DNA from 4 places in the Micromonospora sp. NPDC049051 genome. Region 1 is predicted to be linked to each of the others. Evidence: riboswitches for the same ligand, from Rfam matches in the RefSeq annotation. Region 1 holds a riboswitch; each other region holds the start of a gene.
The links. Region 1 has a riboswitch for cyclic di-AMP ahead of ACGFIR_RS21865 (coiled-coil domain-containing protein). Riboswitches for the same ligand answer to the same signal wherever they lie in the genome.
Positions count from the first base shown of each region.

Region 2: linked by a shared signal. The riboswitch ahead of ACGFIR_RS03870 (coiled-coil domain-containing protein) and the one ahead of ACGFIR_RS21865 (coiled-coil domain-containing protein) in region 1 are both predicted to bind cyclic di-AMP.
Region 3: linked by a shared signal. The riboswitch ahead of ACGFIR_RS01545 (NlpC/P60 family protein) and the one ahead of ACGFIR_RS21865 (coiled-coil domain-containing protein) in region 1 are both predicted to bind cyclic di-AMP.
Region 4: linked by a shared signal. The riboswitch ahead of ACGFIR_RS08960 (C39 family peptidase) and the one ahead of ACGFIR_RS21865 (coiled-coil domain-containing protein) in region 1 are both predicted to bind cyclic di-AMP.

Region 1 covers NZ_JBICTL010000005.1:155,518-160,062, reverse strand. The annotation lists gene ACGFIR_RS21875 (HelD family protein) at 1-915, shown strand, start outside; gene ACGFIR_RS21870 (cation diffusion facilitator family transporter) at 993-1,910, shown strand; cyclic di-AMP (ydaO/yuaA leader) riboswitch at 2,064-2,195, shown strand; gene ACGFIR_RS21865 (coiled-coil domain-containing protein) at 2,209-3,279, shown strand; gene ACGFIR_RS21860 (1-phosphofructokinase family hexose kinase) at 3,488-4,465, shown strand; gene surE (5'/3'-nucleotidase SurE) at 4,462-4,545, shown strand, end outside.
Region 2 covers NZ_JBICTL010000001.1:799,907-804,451, reverse strand. The annotation lists gene ACGFIR_RS03880 (hypothetical protein) at 1-424, opposite strand, end outside; gene ACGFIR_RS03875 (YibE/F family protein) at 769-2,112, shown strand; cyclic di-AMP (ydaO/yuaA leader) riboswitch at 2,279-2,410, shown strand; gene ACGFIR_RS03870 (coiled-coil domain-containing protein) at 2,414-3,430, shown strand; gene ACGFIR_RS03865 (carbonic anhydrase) at 3,507-4,253, opposite strand; gene ACGFIR_RS03860 (helix-turn-helix transcriptional regulator) at 4,463-4,545, shown strand, end outside.
Region 3 covers NZ_JBICTL010000001.1:320,969-325,513, forward strand. The annotation lists gene ACGFIR_RS01540 (N-acetylmuramoyl-L-alanine amidase) at 1-1,332, opposite strand, end outside; cyclic di-AMP (ydaO/yuaA leader) riboswitch at 1,571-1,705, shown strand; gene ACGFIR_RS01545 (NlpC/P60 family protein) at 1,718-2,758, shown strand; gene dcd (dCTP deaminase) at 2,813-3,391, opposite strand; gene ACGFIR_RS01555 (pyridoxamine 5'-phosphate oxidase family protein) at 3,470-4,021, shown strand; gene ACGFIR_RS01560 (zinc metalloprotease) at 4,169-4,545, opposite strand, start outside.
Region 4 covers NZ_JBICTL010000002.1:365,884-370,428, reverse strand. The annotation lists gene ACGFIR_RS08965 (acyltransferase family protein) at 1-582, shown strand, start outside; cyclic di-AMP (ydaO/yuaA leader) riboswitch at 924-1,064, shown strand; gene ACGFIR_RS08960 (C39 family peptidase) at 1,297-2,142, shown strand; gene ACGFIR_RS08955 (alpha/beta fold hydrolase) at 2,246-2,992, shown strand; gene ACGFIR_RS08950 (CDP-glycerol glycerophosphotransferase family protein) at 3,002-4,545, opposite strand, start outside.

The sequences.
Region 1 (4,545 bases):
GCCCACCCGGAGCGGTTGCACCGGTACGCCGCCGGGATCCTCTCCCGCGCCGAGATCCGACTGCTCGACGACGCGTACCGCAGCCTGGACGCCGCCGGGCTGACGATCGCCGACATCGCGCTGCTCGACGAGCTGGACGCGCTGCTCGGCAAGCCGATGAGACCGGCCCGGGCCAGGCGGGACGCGTTCCAGCTGGCCGGTGGGGTCCGCGAGCTGAGCACCTTCGCCGACCGGCAGCGGGCCGCCCGCGAGGCGGCCCGGGAACGCCCGGAGGACTACCGGGAGTACGCGCACGTGGTGGTCGACGAGTCGCAGGACGTCTCGCCGATGCAGTGGCGCATGATCGGCCGGCGCGGCCGGCTGGCCTCGTGGACGGTGGTGGGCGACCCGGCCCAGACGGCGTGGACGGGCGAGGCGGAGGAGCTGTCGCGGGCCCGGGACCAGGCGTTGGGGCGACGAAAGCGGCACCACTTCACCCTCACCACGAACTACCGCAACTCGGCGGAGATCTTCGCGGTGGCGGCGGCGGAGATCCGCCGGGTGCACCCGGACCTTCCGCTGCCCCGGGCGGTGCGCTCGACCGGCGTCGACCCGGTCGCGCTGGTGGTGCCGCCGGCGGAGCTGGAGGCCGCCGTCGTGGCGGCGACCGGCGCGCTGCTCGCCGAGGTGGAGGGCACGGTCGGGGTGATCACGCCGGTGCCGCGTCGCGACGAGGTGGCCGGCTGGCTGGGCACGCTGGGTGCGCCGCGCCTTCAGGTGGTGACCAGTCTGGAGGCCAAGGGCATGGAGTACGACGGGGTGGTCCTCGTCGCCCCGGGCGAGATCCGGGCCGACCCGGGATCGGGGGTACGGACGCTCTACGTGGCGCTGTCCCGGGCCACCCAGCGGCTGACCACCGTCGACCCGACTGGCTGAGCACCAATTACTTGCACACATTGCGATGTGAGCATAGTTTGAACGCGATTCCGAGCCCCGAGAGGGAGGATGGGCGCGTGGGCGCAGGTCATGACCATCACCACGGGTCCGTGGCGAATGCCGCGCACCGCCACCGGGGCCGGCTCTGGGCCGCGTTCGGGCTGCTCGCCGGCCTGATGGTGGTGGAGGCGGTGGCGGCCTTCCGCACGGGCTCGCTGGCTCTGCTGAGCGACGCCGGGCACATGTTCACCGACGTGCTCGGCATCGGCATGGCGCTCGCGGCGATCGCCGCCACCCGTCGGGCGGGCGGCGATCCGCAGCGCACCTTCGGCCTCTACCGGCTGGAGGTGCTGGCCGCGCTCGCCAACGCCATGCTGCTCTCCGGCGTCGCGGTCTACGTCGTGATCGAGGCGGTCCGCCGCTTCGGCGATCCGCCGCAGGTGCTGGCCGGCCCGATGCTGGTGGTCGCCGTGCTCGGCCTGCTCGCCAACGTCGGCGCGTTCGCACTCCTGCGCTCGGGGGCGAAGGAGAGCATCAACGTCCACGGCGCGTACCTGGAGGTGCTCGGCGACCTGCTGGGGTCACTCGGCGTGATCGGGGCGGCGCTGCTGATCGTCGCCACCGGCTGGTGGTGGGCCGACCCGTTGGCGGCGGTCGCGATCGGGGTGTTCATCCTGCCGCGTACCTGGCGCCTCGGCCGGGCCGCGCTGCGCATCCTGGTGCAGGCCGCGCCGGAACACCTCCAGGTCACGGCGGTGCACGACCGGCTGGCCGCCGTGCCGGGCGTCGCCGAGGTGCACGACCTGCACGTCTGGACCCTGACCTCCGGGATGGAGGTGGCCTCGGCGCACCTGACCATGGCGCCCGACGCGGAGGTCGGCGCGGTGCTGCGCGCCGCCCGGGACGCGCTGCACGACGACTTCAAGATCGAGCACGCCACGCTGCAGATCGAGCCGGGAGCGTCCTCCGGGGCCTGTGGGGCAGTCGAGTGGTAATGAGGACAACCTTAAATCTGGGTGGCTATTGTGGCGCTATGCCGGATTTGACTGTTAGTGGACACACACCCTGCGTCACCAGAGCTGCACCAGTCACACCGGCACCGGTAGTCTCGGCTTCGGCCTCCGCCAGGCGGCACCCACCGGTGCCGGCGGTGGCCGCCGCCTAATCGCCCGACGGGGCGAACCGGGGAACCATGTTCGTGGGGTGCATCCGCGTCAGCGGTAGGGATCTTCCGTCCCGAACCCGTCAGCTAACCCGGTCGGCGGCTGACGGAAGGACGCGTGTATGCCAGTGATGGCACCTGTACGACGACGTGCCGCCCGGACGGCGGCCCTGATCGCCACGATGCTCGCCCTCGGCGCCGCCGTGGCCCCGGTCACCGCCGCCCCGGCGGCGGCAGCCACCCGCGCCGGCCTGCTCGCCGCGGCCCCCGGCCAGGACGAGGAGGGCGGCACCCCGGCCCTGCGGGCCCAACTGGAGGCCGCCAGCAAGGGCTACCTCGACGCCAAGCGCGCCCTCGACACGTCGGCCAGGCGGCAGCAGCAGCTGACCGCGCAGCTCAAGACCACCGAGGTGGAGCTGGCGGCGCGCACCGCCAACGTGGGCGAGATCGCGGGGGCCGCCTACCGCACCGGCCGGCTCAGCGTGGCGTCCGCACTTCTCAACAGCGGCTCGCCGGACGGCTTCATGGACCGCGCCGCCGCCCTCGACGCGGTGGCCGCCAAGGAGGACCGGGCCCTGCGCGAGCTCCAGCAGACCCGGGACGACGCCACCCGCACCAAGCTCGCCCTGGACGGCGAGATCCGGGAGCAACGCAAGCAGGTCACCGTGATGGCCAAGCGCAAGGAGCAGGCCGAGCGGGCGCTGACGGTCGCCAACCAGAAGCAGCAGGCCGCGGGCGGAGGCGGCTCGCCGGGCGGCACCTCGAACAAGACGGCGAAGGCGGCGCCGCGCAACTCCGACGGCTCCTGGCCGTCCGAGTCGTGCAGCGTCAACGACCCCACCCCCGCCAACGGCTGCATCACGCCGCGCACCCTGCACGCGCTGAACCAGGCCAAGGCGGCGGGCTTCACCCGCTACGTCTCCTGCTACCGCTCCGGCGGCTCCGGGGAGCACCCCAAGGGCCGGGCCTGCGACTTCGCGGCGCAGAAGGGCGGCTTCGGCGGCGACGCCACGGGCGGCGACCGGACGTACGGCAACAACCTCGCGGCGTACTTCGTGAACAACGCCGACCGCCTCGCCGTGCTCTACGTGATCTGGTACCGGCAGATCTGGTTGCCGAGCAGCGGGTGGAAGTCGTACAGCGGAGCCAACGGCGACCCGTCCAGCGATCACACCAACCACGTACACCTGTCGGTCTACTGACGCCCGCGCCCCGGGTGCCACGCGTCGCGGCACCCGGGGCGTACCGGCGCCCGTCGTCTCCGGCGGCTCCTGGTCCGGCCCTCCACGACGCCGCGCCGAAGCCGCCCGGAGTCCGGCCGCACGGACAACGCTCCCGCTACCGTCAGCTCATGCGCGGCCACGCACCGTGCCGACGGCTGGAGGGTGGGGGCATGAACGGGTACGACGGATGAGCGGGCACGTGATGGTCTTCGCGCCCACGCCCCGGCTGACGGTGACCGTGGACCAGCCCAGCGAGGCGCCGGAGTTGCACCTGCACCCCGGCGGGCAGGGCGTCTGGCAGGCCCGGATGGTGATGTCGCTCGGGGTCGACGTGGTGCTCTGCACCGCCCTCGGTGGCGAGATCGGCCAGGTGCTGGAGCCGCTGCTGGTCAGCGAGGGGGTGGACCTGAAGGTGGTGGTCCGCGACTCCGGCAGCGGCGGGTACGTGCACGACCGGCGCGAGGGCTCCCGGCGGGAGATCGTGGACGTGCCCGGCCAGCCGCTCAGCCGGCACGAGCTGGACGAGATCTACAACCTGGCCCTCGGCGAGGGGCTGCGCGCCGAGGTCAGCGTACTGAGCGGGCCGAACGAGCCGTCCCTGGTCCCGGCCGACCTCTACCGCCGTTTCGCCGCCGACCTCGGGGCCAACGGCAGCCGGGTGGTGGTCGACCTCTGCGGCGAGCACCTCGACGCCGTGCTGAGCAGCGGCGTCTTCTTCCTGAAGGTCAGCCACGAGGAGCTGATCGCCGACGGCCGCGCCGACGGCGACGACGAGGAGCAGCTCACCCGGGCCCTCTACGACCTGCACGCCGCCGGCGCCGAGAACGTGGTGGTGAGCCGGGCCGACAAGCCCGCCCTCGCTCTCGTCGACGGCGAGGTGTTCGAGGTGGAGATGCCCCGGCTGGAGGCGGCCGACCCGCGCGGGGCGGGCGACTCGATGACCGCCGGGGTGGCGGCCGTGACGGCACGCGGCGGTGACGTGCGCACCGCGATCCGTACCGGCGCGGCGGCCGGCGCGCTGAACGTGACCCGGCACGGCCTGGGCACCGGCCGCATCGACTCGATCACCGGCCTGGTCGACCGGGTGCGCCTCGTACCGGCGGGCAGCCGGCCGCAGGAGCGGACCAGCCCGGACGAGCTGGCCCACCGGGCGGCCGAGCGATGACGCTGCGCGTACTGGTCACCAACGACGACGGGATCGCCGCGCCCGGCATCCAGGCGCTGGCGCGGGCGGCGGCGGACCGG
Region 2 (4,545 bases), on a different contig from region 1:
ACGCGCCCAGCACGGCCAGGCACACTCCCCACCCGGGCAGCTCTCCCCCCGCGCCGCCGGACGGCAGGAGCTGTCCTGCCGCGCAGCCACCGGGGCAGTCCACGACGGCCCCGAGGGCCGCCCCTACGGCATGGAGAGCCGCCCCGCCGGCGTGGAGGGCGACGTCCTGCGGGGGCGGCGCGAGCGCACCGTCGGCGTGCGGGGCGAGCGCGGGGGCCGCGTGCGGGACGGGCGCGAGCACCACCTGCCGGCCGGGCGCGAGGGCCGCGTGCGGGGCGGACGCGGCGGCGTGCCCCGACGGGGCGGGGGCATGGCCGGTCGGGTGCGAGTCGTGACCGATCGTGTGCATGGCGGCCAGCCCGAGCAGCGTGCCGACGAGCAGCAGGAGCCGCGCGCCCCGCGTCGCCGTCACCGTCGTCCGCACAACCGTCACGCTAGCGCGTCGACCCGCTCCGCACGGGTACCAACCCGCGGCGTCCCCGCATCGATGCCCGACTGAGGTCCGCGTCGCGACACCGCCCGCACGACCTGCGCCCCGGTGCGGGGGTGGCTACCATTCGGCCGGTGGCCATCCGGACTCCGCACCGTCCGCACCGCGTCCTCCGCCGGGCGGTGGCACCGATTACCCGCCGCCGGGCGGGGGCCGACGACCGGGGTACGTGACCGCACCGCCACGCGGGGACGGTCCCCCGTCCCGGCCGCGTGGCGCGGCTGAACCGACCGGCCCGCCGGCCCGTACCACGCCCTGGATTCGTTGGGAGACACTCGATGGGCGCCGACCACACCCGTCCCGCTCCGTCCGCCCCGCCGGGCGTACGGCGGGTCCTCTTCGCGACCGTGGTGCCCCTCTTCGTCGCCACGTTGATCGCGGCCCTGGTGCTGTGGCCACGGGACACGCCCGATCCCGTGGCCGGCACCGACACGCCCCGCTACCACGGCACCGTCACGCGGGTGGTGACGGAGCCGTGCCCGCCGGCCCCGGAGACCCCGGAGGGAGGCCCGGGGGAGGCACCGGGCCCCTGCGGCATGGTGACCGTACGGGTGGAGGACGGCCCCGACGCCGGCCAGCAGGTGCAGACACCGATTCCCGCCGGGCCCGGCGCACCGACCGTCGCCGTCGACGACGAGATCATCCTGGTCGAGCTCACCGACCCCGCCGACCCCACGGCCAGCGCCTACAACATCGCCGAACACCAGCGCGGAAAGCCACTGATCTGGCTGGTGGCGCTCTTCGCGGCCGCCATCGTCGCCTTCGGGCGGTGGCGCGGGCTGGCCGCGCTGGCCGGCCTGGCGGCGAGCTTCGCCATCCTGCTGACCTTCGTGCTGCCCGGGATCAGCGCCGGGAGCCCGCCGCTGCTGGTCGCGGTCGTCGGCGCCGCCCTGATCATGTTCGTGGTGCTCTACCTGACCCACGGCGTGACCGTCCAGACCTCGGTGGCCGTACTCGGCACGTTGGGCAGCCTGGTGCTGACCGGTGTCCTCGGCACCATCGCCACCGCCGCGACCCACCTGACCGGGTTCGGTTCCGAGGACGCCACCACGCTGTCGATGTACCAGGCCGACGTCGACCTGCACGGCCTGCTGCTGGCCGGGATCATCATCGGCTCCCTCGGCGTGCTGGACGACGTCACGGTGACCCAGGCCGCCACGGTCACCGAACTGGCGCACGCCAACCCCGGGCTGTCCCGGACGCAGCTCTACCGGGCGGCGACCCGGGTCGGCCGGGCGCACATCGCCTCGACGGTGAACACCATCGTGCTGGCGTACGCCGGCGCCTCGCTGCCGGTGCTGCTCCTGCTGACGGCCGACTCCCGGGCGGTGACCCAGCTGCTCACCAGCGAGTTCCTCGCCCAGGAGATCGTCCGCAGCGCGGTCGCCACCCTGGGTCTGATCGCCGCCGTGCCACTGACCACCGGGCTGGCGGCCCTGGTGACCACGGCCGGCCGTCGCGGCGGGGACACCGCCGACCGCGCCGCGACCGCGCCGACCCCCCGGCCGGCGACCGACCGGTCCGAGGCGCTGGAGGCCCTCGGCGGGCCGCGCGGGGAAACGCCGTCCGCCGCTCCCACCGGATGGTCCGGCCGGGACAGGAGTACGGACACCGCATGGTGAAACTCCGCAGCGTGACCGACCGGGGCGTCCGGCCTGATAAACGCGTCACTGGTCACCGTGTGCCATTACGAAATAACGCATTTAGTCGGCTTAGGGACGTAGATCCCCGGGAGTGCTCTCGGGTAACCTCGCTGCCGGTCACCATTGAAGGCGCGCAGCGGCGCCTGCGGTGCCGCCGCCCAATCGCCGCCAGGCGAGCCGGGGAACCAGGCACGTGGGGTGAATCCGCGACAGCGGTAGGGGCCACTTCCGCCCCGAACCCGTCAGCTAACCCGGTCGGCGGTCGACGGAAGGGAAAACTGTGACGGCACCCCTACGCCGCTGGCTGACGCCTGTGGTGGCCGTACTCGCCGCGCTGGCGGTCCTCGCCGGCCCTGTTCCGGCGGTGGCCGCACCCACCCCGCCCACGCCCTCCGGGCACGGGGACGACGAGCCCAAGCTGCTCGACGACCTGATCGAGGCCCGCAACCGGTCCTACGTCCAGGCCAAGGCGAAGCTGGCGAAGTCGAAGAAGCGCCAGCTCGAACTCGCCCTGGAGGTCGACCGCGCGCAGGCCGAGCTGAACGCGCTGGCCCCGCAGGTCAGCCAGATCGCCGCCCAGTCCTACCGGACGGGGCGGATCGGGGCGGTGTCGATGCTGCTGGACACCGCCAGCCCCGACTCGTTCGTCCAACGCGCCGCCGCGCTCGACGAACTCAACCTGGTCAACTCCAAGAAGCTCGCCGAGGTGAACGCGGTCAAGGACCGCGCCGAGCAGGCGAAGCTGGCGCTCGACGCCGAGGTGCGCGAGCAGCAGCGGCTGACGAACGAGATGGCCCGCGGCAAGAAGGAGGCGGAGAAGGCGCTCGCCCTGGTCGGCGGCAGAGGGCTGACCGGCGGCAAGGTGGTAGCCACCTCGCCGGTGGCGAAGATCGCGCCGGGTCGTACCGCCGACGGCGACTGGAAGCCCCTGTCCTGCACCGAGGACGACCCCACCACCTCCGGCTGCATCACCGCGCGCACGCTGCACATGTACAAGGAGGTCAAGCGGGCCGGCTTCAACCGGTTCGTCGGCTGCTACCGCTCCGGCGGCCCGTACGAGCATCCGAAGGGCCGGGCCTGCGACTGGTCGCTGCAACGCAGTGGCTTCTCCCCCTGGCACAACGACGACACCTACATGTACGGCAACAACCTGACCGCGTTCCTGGTCCGCAACGCCGACCGGCTCGGCATCTACTACGTGATCTGGAACAGGCAGATCTGGTTCCCGGCGACCGGCTGGAAGTCCTACAGCGGCCCGTCGAACCACACGGACCACGTACACGTGTCACTGCTCTAGCAGCGCCCCCGGGCCACGCACAGGGCCGCCCCCGCCGGACGCGGGAGCGGCCCTGTGTCGTCGGGTGGGACCGGAGTCAGGCGAGCGCGACGCTGGCCGCCGGCTCCGGCGCGTCGACCGCGAGGGCGGGCACCGCGGCCACCGTCCGCACCTCGCCGGCGGTCAGCCGGTACGACATGCCGACCACCCCGCAGCGGCCGGCGGCCACCTCGGCGGCGAGCACGGCGGAGCGGCCCAGCATGGCCTCGACGGTGTACGCGATGTGGATGTCGACGATCCCGTCGATGTCCTCCACGCCCTCGGCGGCGGCCCGGCGCAGGCTGGGCACCACGGCGTCCACCACGGCGCACAGGTGGCCCGCCGGTGGGGTGCCGGTGGCGTCCGCCGCACGCGCCGCCTGGACGGCCCCGCAGGAGTCGTGCCCGAGCACCACGATCAGCGGCGTGCCCAGGACCGTGACGGCGTACTCCACGCTGCCCAGCACCTCGGGGCCGATGGTGTGCCCGGCGGTGCGGACGACGAAGAGGTCACCCAGGCCCCGGTCGAAGATGATCTCGGCGGCGAGCCGGGAGTCGGAGCAGCCGACGATCACCGCGAAGGGGTGCTGCCCGTCGGCGACCGCGGCGCGGTGCCCGGCGTCCTGGTTCGGGTGACGCGGGGCCCCGGTCACGAACCGCCGGTTGCCGGCGTGCAGCTCGGCGAGCGCCTGTTCGGGATTCGTGGGGGCCGGCGCGGTGCCGACGTCGAGCGGGGCGCCCGTCGTCGGTGCCGGGAGCGTCAGCTCCGGGCCTGGTTGGGTGCCTGGCGATCCGGGACGGCTCATCCCCACCTCGCTCCTCGCGTGAACAGCCTGGTCACCCGGGCCGACGCTGGACGCGGGCTGCCACCACGGTCACACGCAGCGCAAGGTACGTCAAGGGATGCGTGATATGCATTTCATATGTCCGGCGACTCCCCGTACGGCGACTCTCGCACCTCGCGCACCCGCCGGACGCGAGGGTACGGAGCAAAACACGAAGCGGGGGCCATACGATGGCGGACATGGCGACGACAGGGGAGACCGGGAGCACCCGCAACTGGACGTTCCTCACCAACCACGGGCACGTGCTGCTCGC
Region 3 (4,545 bases), on a different contig from region 1:
GGTCCGGTGCGTGCCGGTCGACTTGAACGGCGCCTTCAGCAGGTCGAAGTAGTGCGACCAGTCCCAGTACGGTCCCGGGTCCCAGTGCATGCCGCGCACGTTCGCGGCGACGGTGCCGGGGACGTTGTCGTGGCCGATGATGTGGTTGCGGTCCAGCGGGATGTTGTACTGCCGCGCCAGGTGACGGACCAGCTTGGCGGAGGTGCGGTACATCGCCTCGGTGTACCAGGTGCCGTGCCCGGCGAAGCCCTCGTGCTCCAGGCCGATGGACTTGGCGTTCACGTACCAGTTGCCGGCGTGCCAGCCGACGTCCTTGGTCTTGATGTGCTGGGCGATGTGGCCGTCGACCGAGCGCAGGGTGTAGTGCCAGCCCACCCGCTTCGGGTCCTTGACCAGGTTGACGCTGGGGCCGAAGTAGCCCTCGGTGTCGTGGATGACGATGTACTCGATCTTCTGCTGCGTGGGCCGGTTCGCCAGGTCGTGGTTGCCGTAGTCGCCCAGGGCGGGCCCGTACTGCTGGTACGGCGCCGGGATCCACTCGCAGGAGATGTCGACCGGGCACTCCAGCCCGTCGGGCCGGGCGAGCTTGCGCAGCCGCAGCCGGTCCAGCCAGGAACGGTCCGGCTGGACCGCGCTGCCGGCCAGCGTGACGCGCTGCCCGTCGTCGGTCAGCCGGCTGTCGCCGGTGGCGATGGTGGCGTACACCTCGTTGGCGAAGGCCGCCGCGGCGTCGGCGCTGTCCGCGCCCGAGTACCGGGCCACCGCGCCGTACCAGGCCGCGGGGTCGGTGCCGGCACCGACCGGGGCGCCGATCTCCTTCTGGTACGCGGCCAGCAGCGCCGCGCCGCCCCGGATGTTCGCCGTGACGTCCGTGCGCAGCGCCTCCTCGCTGGCGCCGGTCAGTTCCGCGGCGGCGTCGAGCGTCCGGAGCGCCTCGGCGGGCGGGGCGGCGGCCGGCGGCTCGTTGGCCTCGGCCAGGGACGGGCGGGAGTCGTCGCCGCGCGGGTCCTCGCTGCCCTCGTCGTGGTGGGTGCCGCCGGACAGGGCGGCGACGTGCTCGGCGTCGGTGAGGTGCATCGGTCCGTAGCCGCCGCTGGTGCTCGGCGTGCCGGCGTTGGTGTCCCAGCGGGACTGTAGGTAGGAGACCCCGAGCAGGACGCTCTCCGGCACGCCGTACTCGGCCGACGCGGCGGCGTACTGCTGCTGCCGGTCGGTCACCGGCGTCGCTGCGGCGGCGGATCCGGCGGCGGTGAGCGGCGTCGCCGTCAGGGCGGCGGCCACGGCGGCGGCCAGCAGGACGCGTCTGCTCCTCGATGTCGCTGACAGGTGCATCAGACCCCCAGTTCGGGCGGGCAAAGGTGGGGCCACCTTCGCCCCGCCCGCCGCCTTTGGTCAATACCTTTCTGTCTGACACTTCAGAAGGAAGAAAATCTTCGTCTTCCGGGTTGCGGATTCGCCAGGCGCGGGTGGGTACGGAGTGTCACTGCCCGCAGGGTTGCGGATCGATAACGGCCGTCTCTACTCTGGTCATTCGTCGGCCGGTGACAATCCGTCCAACCCGGGCGGTGGCGGTCCGACACCGCCGAGTCGCTCACGAGCGAGCCGGGGACCCAGGTTCCCGGGGTGAATCCGCAGCCCCTGCGGTAGGGCGTCCCCTTCCCGCCCGAACCCGTCAGCTAACCCGGTAGGCGGTCCGGAAGAAGGAGTACGCAGCCCGGTGGCACACCATGCCCCGCGGCCACCGTCGGCCCGGTCGGCCCGCACCGACCCGACGACGGCTGCGCCGCGCCCACGCTGGTACCGCTGCACCACCGCCCTCGCCGCCCTCGCCGCGTTCGCCGTCGTCCTGACCGGCGGCGCCACGGCGGCTCACGCCGAACCGACGGTCGCCGAGATCGAGCGGCAGATCGACGAGGACTGGAACAAGCTCGAACCGATCATCGAGCGGCACAACGCCACCCGACAGGACCTGGCCGCCAGACGCAAGCAGGCGAACGCGCTCGCCGCGCAGATCGGGCCGCTGGAGAAGCAGGTCGACGAGGCGATGGAGAAGGTGGGCGCCCTGGCCGCCCGCGCCTACAAGGGCGAGAACGTCTCCGTCGTCAACGCCCTGCTGGGCAGCCGCTCGCCCAGCGAGATGGTCGGGCAGCTCGAACTGCTCGACCGGTTCGCCCAGCACCAGCAGCAGGACGTGCGGCAGGTCGCCGAGCTGCGCGACCAACTGGCCGCGAAGAAGGCGCCGCTGGACGAGATGGTCGTCCAGCTCAGCCGCACCGAGGCCCAGCTCGCGGCGAAGAAGAAGCAGATCAACGCCGAGATCGACCGGTTGCAGAAGCTGCGGCTGCGGGTCTACGGCAACGGCGGCGGCGGGCCGCTGCGTCCCGCCCCCTGCCCGGCCGGCTACCCCGGCGGCCCGGCCGGTACCGCCGTGAAGTTCGCCTGTGCCCAGATCGGCAAGCCCTACGTCTGGGGTGCCGAGGGGCCGAACTCGTACGACTGCTCCGGCCTGATGCTCGCCGCCTGGGCGAAGGCCGGGGTCTCGCTGCCGCACAACGCCGCGCAGCAGCGCCGGGCCACCGCGTCCGTCAGCCGGAGCGAGCTGCGCCCGGGGGACCTGGTCTTCTACTACAGCGACCTGCACCACGTCGGCATGTACGTCGGCGGGGGCTGGGTGGTGCACGCCTCCCGCGCCGGGGTGCCGATCAAGATGAAGAAGGTCGACGACGGCCCGATCCACAGCTACGGCCGACCCGGCTGACGTGCCCGGAGGGTCCCCGCCCGGCGGGGGCCCTCCGCCCGCCCGCAGGTCGGGTCAGCGGGTCGGCCAGGTGCGCCAGTGCTGCCAGGAGCGGCTCGGGGTCGGCCCGCGCTGCCCCTGGTAGCGCGAGCCGTAGACGACCGAGCCGTACGGGTGCTGCGCCGGCGACGAGAGCCGGAAGATGCAGAGTTGCCCGATCTTCATGCCCGGCCAGAGCGTGATCGGCAGGTTGGCCACGTTGGACAGCTCCAGGGTGACGTGGCCGGAGAAGCCCGGGTCGATGAAGCCCGCCGTGGAGTGGGTGAGCAGGCCGAGCCGGCCCAGTGAGCTCTTCCCCTCCAGGCGGCCGGCGAGCTGGTCGCCGAGCGAGATGACCTCCAGCGTCGAGGCGAGCACGAACTCGCCGGGATGCAGCACGTAGGGCTCGCCGTCGGGTACCTCGACCATCGACGTGAGGTCGTCCTGCTGCTGGGCGGGGTCGATGTGGGTGTAGAGGTGGTTGTTGAAGACCCGGAAGAGCTTGTCCAGGCGTACGTCGATGCTGGACGGTTGCACCAACGCGGGCTCGAACGGCTCCAGCGCGAGCGTTCCCGCCTCGATCTCGCGGGCCAGGTCGCGATCGGAGAGCAGCATCCGCACACCTTAGCGAGCGACGTGCGTGACCTGCGTGTCGGAGTGCGCCTTCGTACAATTGTTCGATAGAATGCCGGCATGGCTTCCTGGTCCGAATTCGCCGCCGACGAGCCCCGCCTCGCCGACGGGATCCGCCTCCTCATGCAGCAGTACGGGCCGGGCTTCGGCTACCTGGCCACCGTCCGCGCCGACGGCGGGCCCCGGGTGCACCCGGTCTCCCCCGTGATCACCGACGAGGGGCTCTTCTGCTTCGTCGTCGACTCGCCCAAGCGGCGCGACCTGGAGCGCGACGGTCGCTACGCGCTGCACTCCTTCCCGCCGGAGGAGAGCGACGACGAAGCCTACGTCGCCGGCCACGCCCGGCCGGTGACCGACCCGGCCCGGGTCGCCCGGCTGGCCCGCAGTCACCGGGCCGCGCCCCAGGTCGACTGGCGGGTCTTCGAGTTCACCGTCGACGTGGCGATGCTGGCCCGCCGCGAGTCCGGTGTCGCTGGCGGGGCCGGCGAGTGGCACGGCCGCCCCGCCGTCCAGGTGTGGCTCGACCCCCACGCGGCTGCCGCCGGCACCGCCGTGCTGCCCGAGACCCGGTCGGGAAGCGTCGGCGGCCACGCCGCCCGCCCGGCCGCCTGAGACGCGGTGCGGCGCCCCGGCACCGTTCCCACCCGGGGCGCCGCACCGTGACCACCATCCCGCCCCCGGGCGCGGCCCACCGGCCGCACACACACCGGTGCCGGCCCCGTCGAGCGGAGCCGGCACCGGTGGAGTCGTACGGCTTGACTACGCCGCGCGGTACGCGTTCCAGGCGGTCAGCATGCGGCTGGCCTGCCCGGCGGTGAACTGGTACATGCAGGAGTCGTACGTGTAGTCCATGAAGTTGGTGATCGGGTCGGTGCCCGCGGTGCTGCAGGTGTCCCGCCCGGTCGGGCACTGGTAGGCCGGCGAGGCCTCGGCCGGCGTGTCGCTGACGCTGTCACCCGAGCCGGAGCAGCCGCCCTGGAAGGTGTGGTAGAGGTTCAGCCAGTGGCCGACCTCGTGGGTGCCCGTGTCGCCCTGGTTGTAGTTGGTGGCGGTGCCGCCCGGCAGCGACTCGCTCAGCACGACGACGCCGTCCATGGTGTTGAGCTTCCGGGCCGGGAAGGTCGCCCAGCCGAGCA
Region 4 (4,545 bases), on a different contig from region 1:
GCCGCCGAGCTGATGCGGCGGGGCCGCTGGCGGGGCCCGCGCCTGCCCGTCGCCAGCCTCGTCTTCGTGGCGACCTGGCTGGTCGCCGCGCAGTGGGTCCGCGCCGAACTGTGGGCGGCCCTGCTCTCGGTGGCGTACATCCTGGTCATCACCGCGGCGGCCGACGCGGACGTGCGCGGGCGGCGCTCGCCGTGGCGGTCCCGTCCGATGATCTGGCTCGGCGAGGTCTCCTTCGCCTTCTACCTGGTGCACGTCCTGGTGATGATCACCGTCCTGCGGCTCACCGGCGACTGGGGCGTGGGCTTCCGCGGCTGGTGGGGACTGGCGGTGGTGCTCGGCTTCCTGCTGGTGAACCTGGCCCTGGCCGGCCTGCTGCACCGCTTCGTGGAGAAGCCGATGATGCGGCTGCTCACCCCGCGCCGGCCCGCCCGGCCGACGCCGCCCGGCGGGGACGACGCCGGGAGCACCTCCGGCGGTACCGGGCCGGCGGAGGCGTCGGGGAAGCGGGACAGCGCCGTGCCGCGCCCCCGGTCCGCCGAGCCACGGACCGGGGACCGACCGGCGTACGTCGACTCACGCTGACCGTCCCGGCGGGCGGGACGTTCCCGCCGGGGCCGGCCCGCGCACGGACGGTAATCCCACGGTTTCGGTGACGCCGGTCACCATGGCGCCGAATCGGTCAACCAACGTGCGCGGGTCGATTCACGCCGCGAATTCGGGGTGCCGATGTCCGCCTGCTTGACCCCTCGTCCCCCGGAGGGCTCCCAGAAACGGTCGTCCCATTGAGTCACGACAGTGGCTCGATGCCCGCAAAATCGGGCCCAGGATCCAGGTTTAGGCAGGTGGGGTGGGGTTGGCAGGGCGCGAACCGGCCAGTAATGTCGGCGCGTCCGGTGCGGTACCCGATCGCCAGAGGGCGACGCCGCGCCGACCCGCCTAATCGTGAACGACGAACCGGGGACCCACTGCTTCATGGGGTGAATCCGAGGGCCGTAGGCCCTTGGTAGGGCGTTCTTCCCGCCCGAATCCGTCAGCTAACCCGGTCGGCGGTGTCGGAAGGAGTTCCATCCTCGTGCAGCACCCATCCGCCCCTCGGTTGTTCCGCCGTCTCCACGGCGTCGCGGTGCCCGCGCTCCTCGGCCAGCAGGTCGTGAGCTGACCGACCGGTCACCGTCGTTCGTCGCCCGGCATCCCGGGCGCACCCCCTGAGCAGCCCAGCACCCCGCACGGACGCCCGTCCGCGCGGTCGGTCCGCCCTGCCCTCGGCACGGATCGCGGGCTGCCCACCCCGAGCCCGTGGAGGAAACCGTGAAGCACCACCTCAAGCGACAGCTGCGTCGCCTCACGTCCGAACGTCCGTACCAGCTGGCCGCCGCGTCCGCCGCCGCGCTCGTGCTGGCGTCGGGCACGGGCGCGCTGCTGGCCAGCACCGACGAGGCCCCCGCCGCCGCGCAGGCCCCGGTCGCCGCGACCGAATCGCGCGACGACGACGCCGCCTCGCGCGGAGCGGCCCGGGTCACGACCGCCCCGTCCAGCGCCGCTCCGGCGGCCTCCAGCGCAGCCCCCTCGGCCAGCGCCTCCAGCGCCGCCGCCAACCCGGATGTGACCCGTGAGCCGGAGCGGCCGAAGCCCCCGGCGGCCAAGAGCCTGAACTACGACTACCAGGCCCAGACCACCTTCTACAACTGCGGCCCGGCGGCCGTCCGGCACGCCCTCAGCGCCGCCGGCATCGCGCGCAGCCAGGACACCCTCGGCGCCCAGCTTGGTACCGACCAGATGGGCACCGACTCCGCCGAGGACACCACCCGCGTGCTGAACGCGACGGTGAAGGGTGCGCCGTACCGGACCCGGATGATTCCCGGCGGCGCCGCCACCCCGGCCCAGATGGACCGGCTCCAGGCCGACGTCGTCGCGGCCATCGGCGACGGGCGGGGCGTCGTGGTGAACGTGGCCGGCAGCGCCACGGACACCAACGGCGGCTGGCACTCGTTCCCCGGCGGTCACTACGTCGCCGTCGTCGGCTACCAGGACGAGGGCCGGCTGGTGAAGATCGCCGACTCGGCGAACCCCGCGACCGCCTCGTACTGGATGAGCACCATCGCCCTGGCGAACTGGGCCGCCACCCGCGGCTACTCCGCCTGAGCGACACCGTCGGGCGTCGGCTCCCACCCGGGGGCCGGCGCCCGATGTCGTGTCCGGGTCACGGCCCTCGCCCTCGGCCCGCCCGGGTGACAGACTGCGCTGCATGGTCGACGGAACGGGTGACCGGGAGGACGGCCGGCGCGTGCTCCTGCTGCTGCACGGCATGGGCGCCACCGGCGAGGTGTGGCTGCCGTGGGCGCCGCTGCTGGAACGCCGGTGGGCGGGGCGGTGGCTGGCGCCGGACCTCGCCGGCCACGGCTGGTCGCCGCCGCTGCCGGAGTACTCGTTCGCGGGGCTGGCCGCGCGGATCGCCGCCGCCCTGCCGGCGGGGGAACGGCTCGTCGTGCTGGGCCACTCCCTCGGCGGGGTGGTCGGGCTGGCGCTGGCCGCCCGCGGCGCCGGCCTGCCGGTCGACGCCGTGGTCGGGGTCGGCATCAAGGCGGTCTGGTCACCGGCGGAGCTGGCGAAGGCAGGCGAGTTGGCGACCCGGCCGGTGACCTGGTTCGCCAGCCGGGACGAGGCGGCCCGCCGCTACCTGCGGGTGGCCGGGCTGACCGGGCTCGTCGCCCCGGAGCATCCGATCGTGGCGGCCGGGCTGCGCCAGGTCAACGGCCGCTGGCGGCTGGCGATGGACCCCGCCGCGTTCGGCGTGGGCGAGCCGGGCCTACCCGCCCTGCTGGCGGCCACCGACGTGCCGGTGCTGCTGGCCCGCGGCGAGCACGACCCCATGGTCACCGACGCCCAGCTCAAGGAGTTGGGCGTGCCGGTCGCCACCCTGCCCGGCCTCGGGCACAACGCCCACGTCGAGGCCCCCGAGGCGGTCCTGGCCCTCGTCGACCCCTACCGCTGACCGGAGGCGTCAGGTGGTGGGGGAGAGCGTCGCCTCGTCCGGGTCGACCGGCACGCCGGGCCCGCCGGCGGTACGCGGGGCCGGCGGGTTCCAGCCCTCGTCGAGCTGCCGCCGCGCCGCCGCCAGGAACGCCTCGGCGTACGACTCGGCCGGGAAGTCGCCCAGGTAGCGGCTCCGGGTGGTCCACCGCGCCGAGGCCAGCGGATCGGTGTCCAGCAGCGCGGTCAGCACCTCGTCGACGTTGGACATGTCGGGCCGCAGCACGTAGCCCGACCCGGCGAGGGGGAACTGCTCGCCGAACCGGTCGCCGGAGCCCACCATGTCGGTCACCGCGTACGGCTTGCCCGAGTAGAGGTAGTCGGAGATCACCCCGGAGACGTCGGAGATGAGCGCGTCCGAGCGGTTCACGCACTCGGTCAGGGTCAGCTCCCGGCTGGCGGCGGCGCCGAAGACGTGCTGCCGGCCGCTGCGGGCCCGGTCCGCGGCCAGCAGCTCGGTGAGCCGGCCCAGCTGGCGGGCGGAGGCCGGGTTCTGCGAGGTGTACGGGTGGGCCCGCAGGATCACCGTCGCGCCCCGGTCGAGCAGCCGGCGGAGCAGCTTCTCGGCCACCGGCAGGGAGCAGTAGTTGGCGTCGGCGTTGTGCCCCGTCCAGGTCGGCGTGTAGAGCACCGTCGGGTTGGCCCGCCCGGACGCCGCCTCGGGGCGTACCTCGATCGCCTCGACCTGCGGGCGGCCGACGACGACGAACTTCTCCGCCGGGATGTCGACCCCGGCGCGGGCGTACCGGTCGATGGCGGCCTGACCGGCGACGAAGATCCGGTCGAAGATCGCCGAGACCGGGTTGGCGCTCGGGGCCTTGTCGCTGTCGCCGTGGTGCAGCTGGACGTGGGTCAGCTGGGTAAAGCGGATGCAGTGGCTGTTCTTCGCGCCGTGGTTGACGTAGAACGCCACCCGCAGGCTCGGCACCAGCGCCTCGTCCATCGCCCTCGTGGTGGGGCAGTAGACCACGGGCGCGCTGGTGGCCGCCGCGATCACGGGCAGGAACTCCGGCTCGCGCACCATCACCAGGAACGGCCGCCCGATCCGCTCCAGGTACGGCAGCCACATGGTGACCTGGTACTCCGAGCCCGGCGGGGCGGAGAAATGGAGCAGGAACTCGGGCTGGTGCCGGCGCAGCGCGCGGGACACCGCCGAGCCGCCGGCCCCCGGGCGGAACCGGCGTCGGGCCAGGTCCAGCCCGACCGCCCCGGCACCGGCGGCCACCAGCAGCACGGCCGCCAGCGCGACCCCGGCCGGCAGCGCCGCGACGGCGGCCAGCGCCAGCAGGGCGAGCAGCCCTGACAGCGCGTCGCCGAGGCGGGCGGCGACCAGCGGCGTCCAGGTGCGCACCGGCAGGTTCGCGGCGCGTACCTCCAGTCCACCGGCGTCCCGCAGCGGATTGACCAGCAGTACCAGTCCCAGCAGGACCAGGGCGGTCGCGGCCAGCGCCGGATCGAACCCGGCGTCGAGGCGGCGGGCGTAGCCGACCAGGATCGCCGCCGCGACCAGCGCGG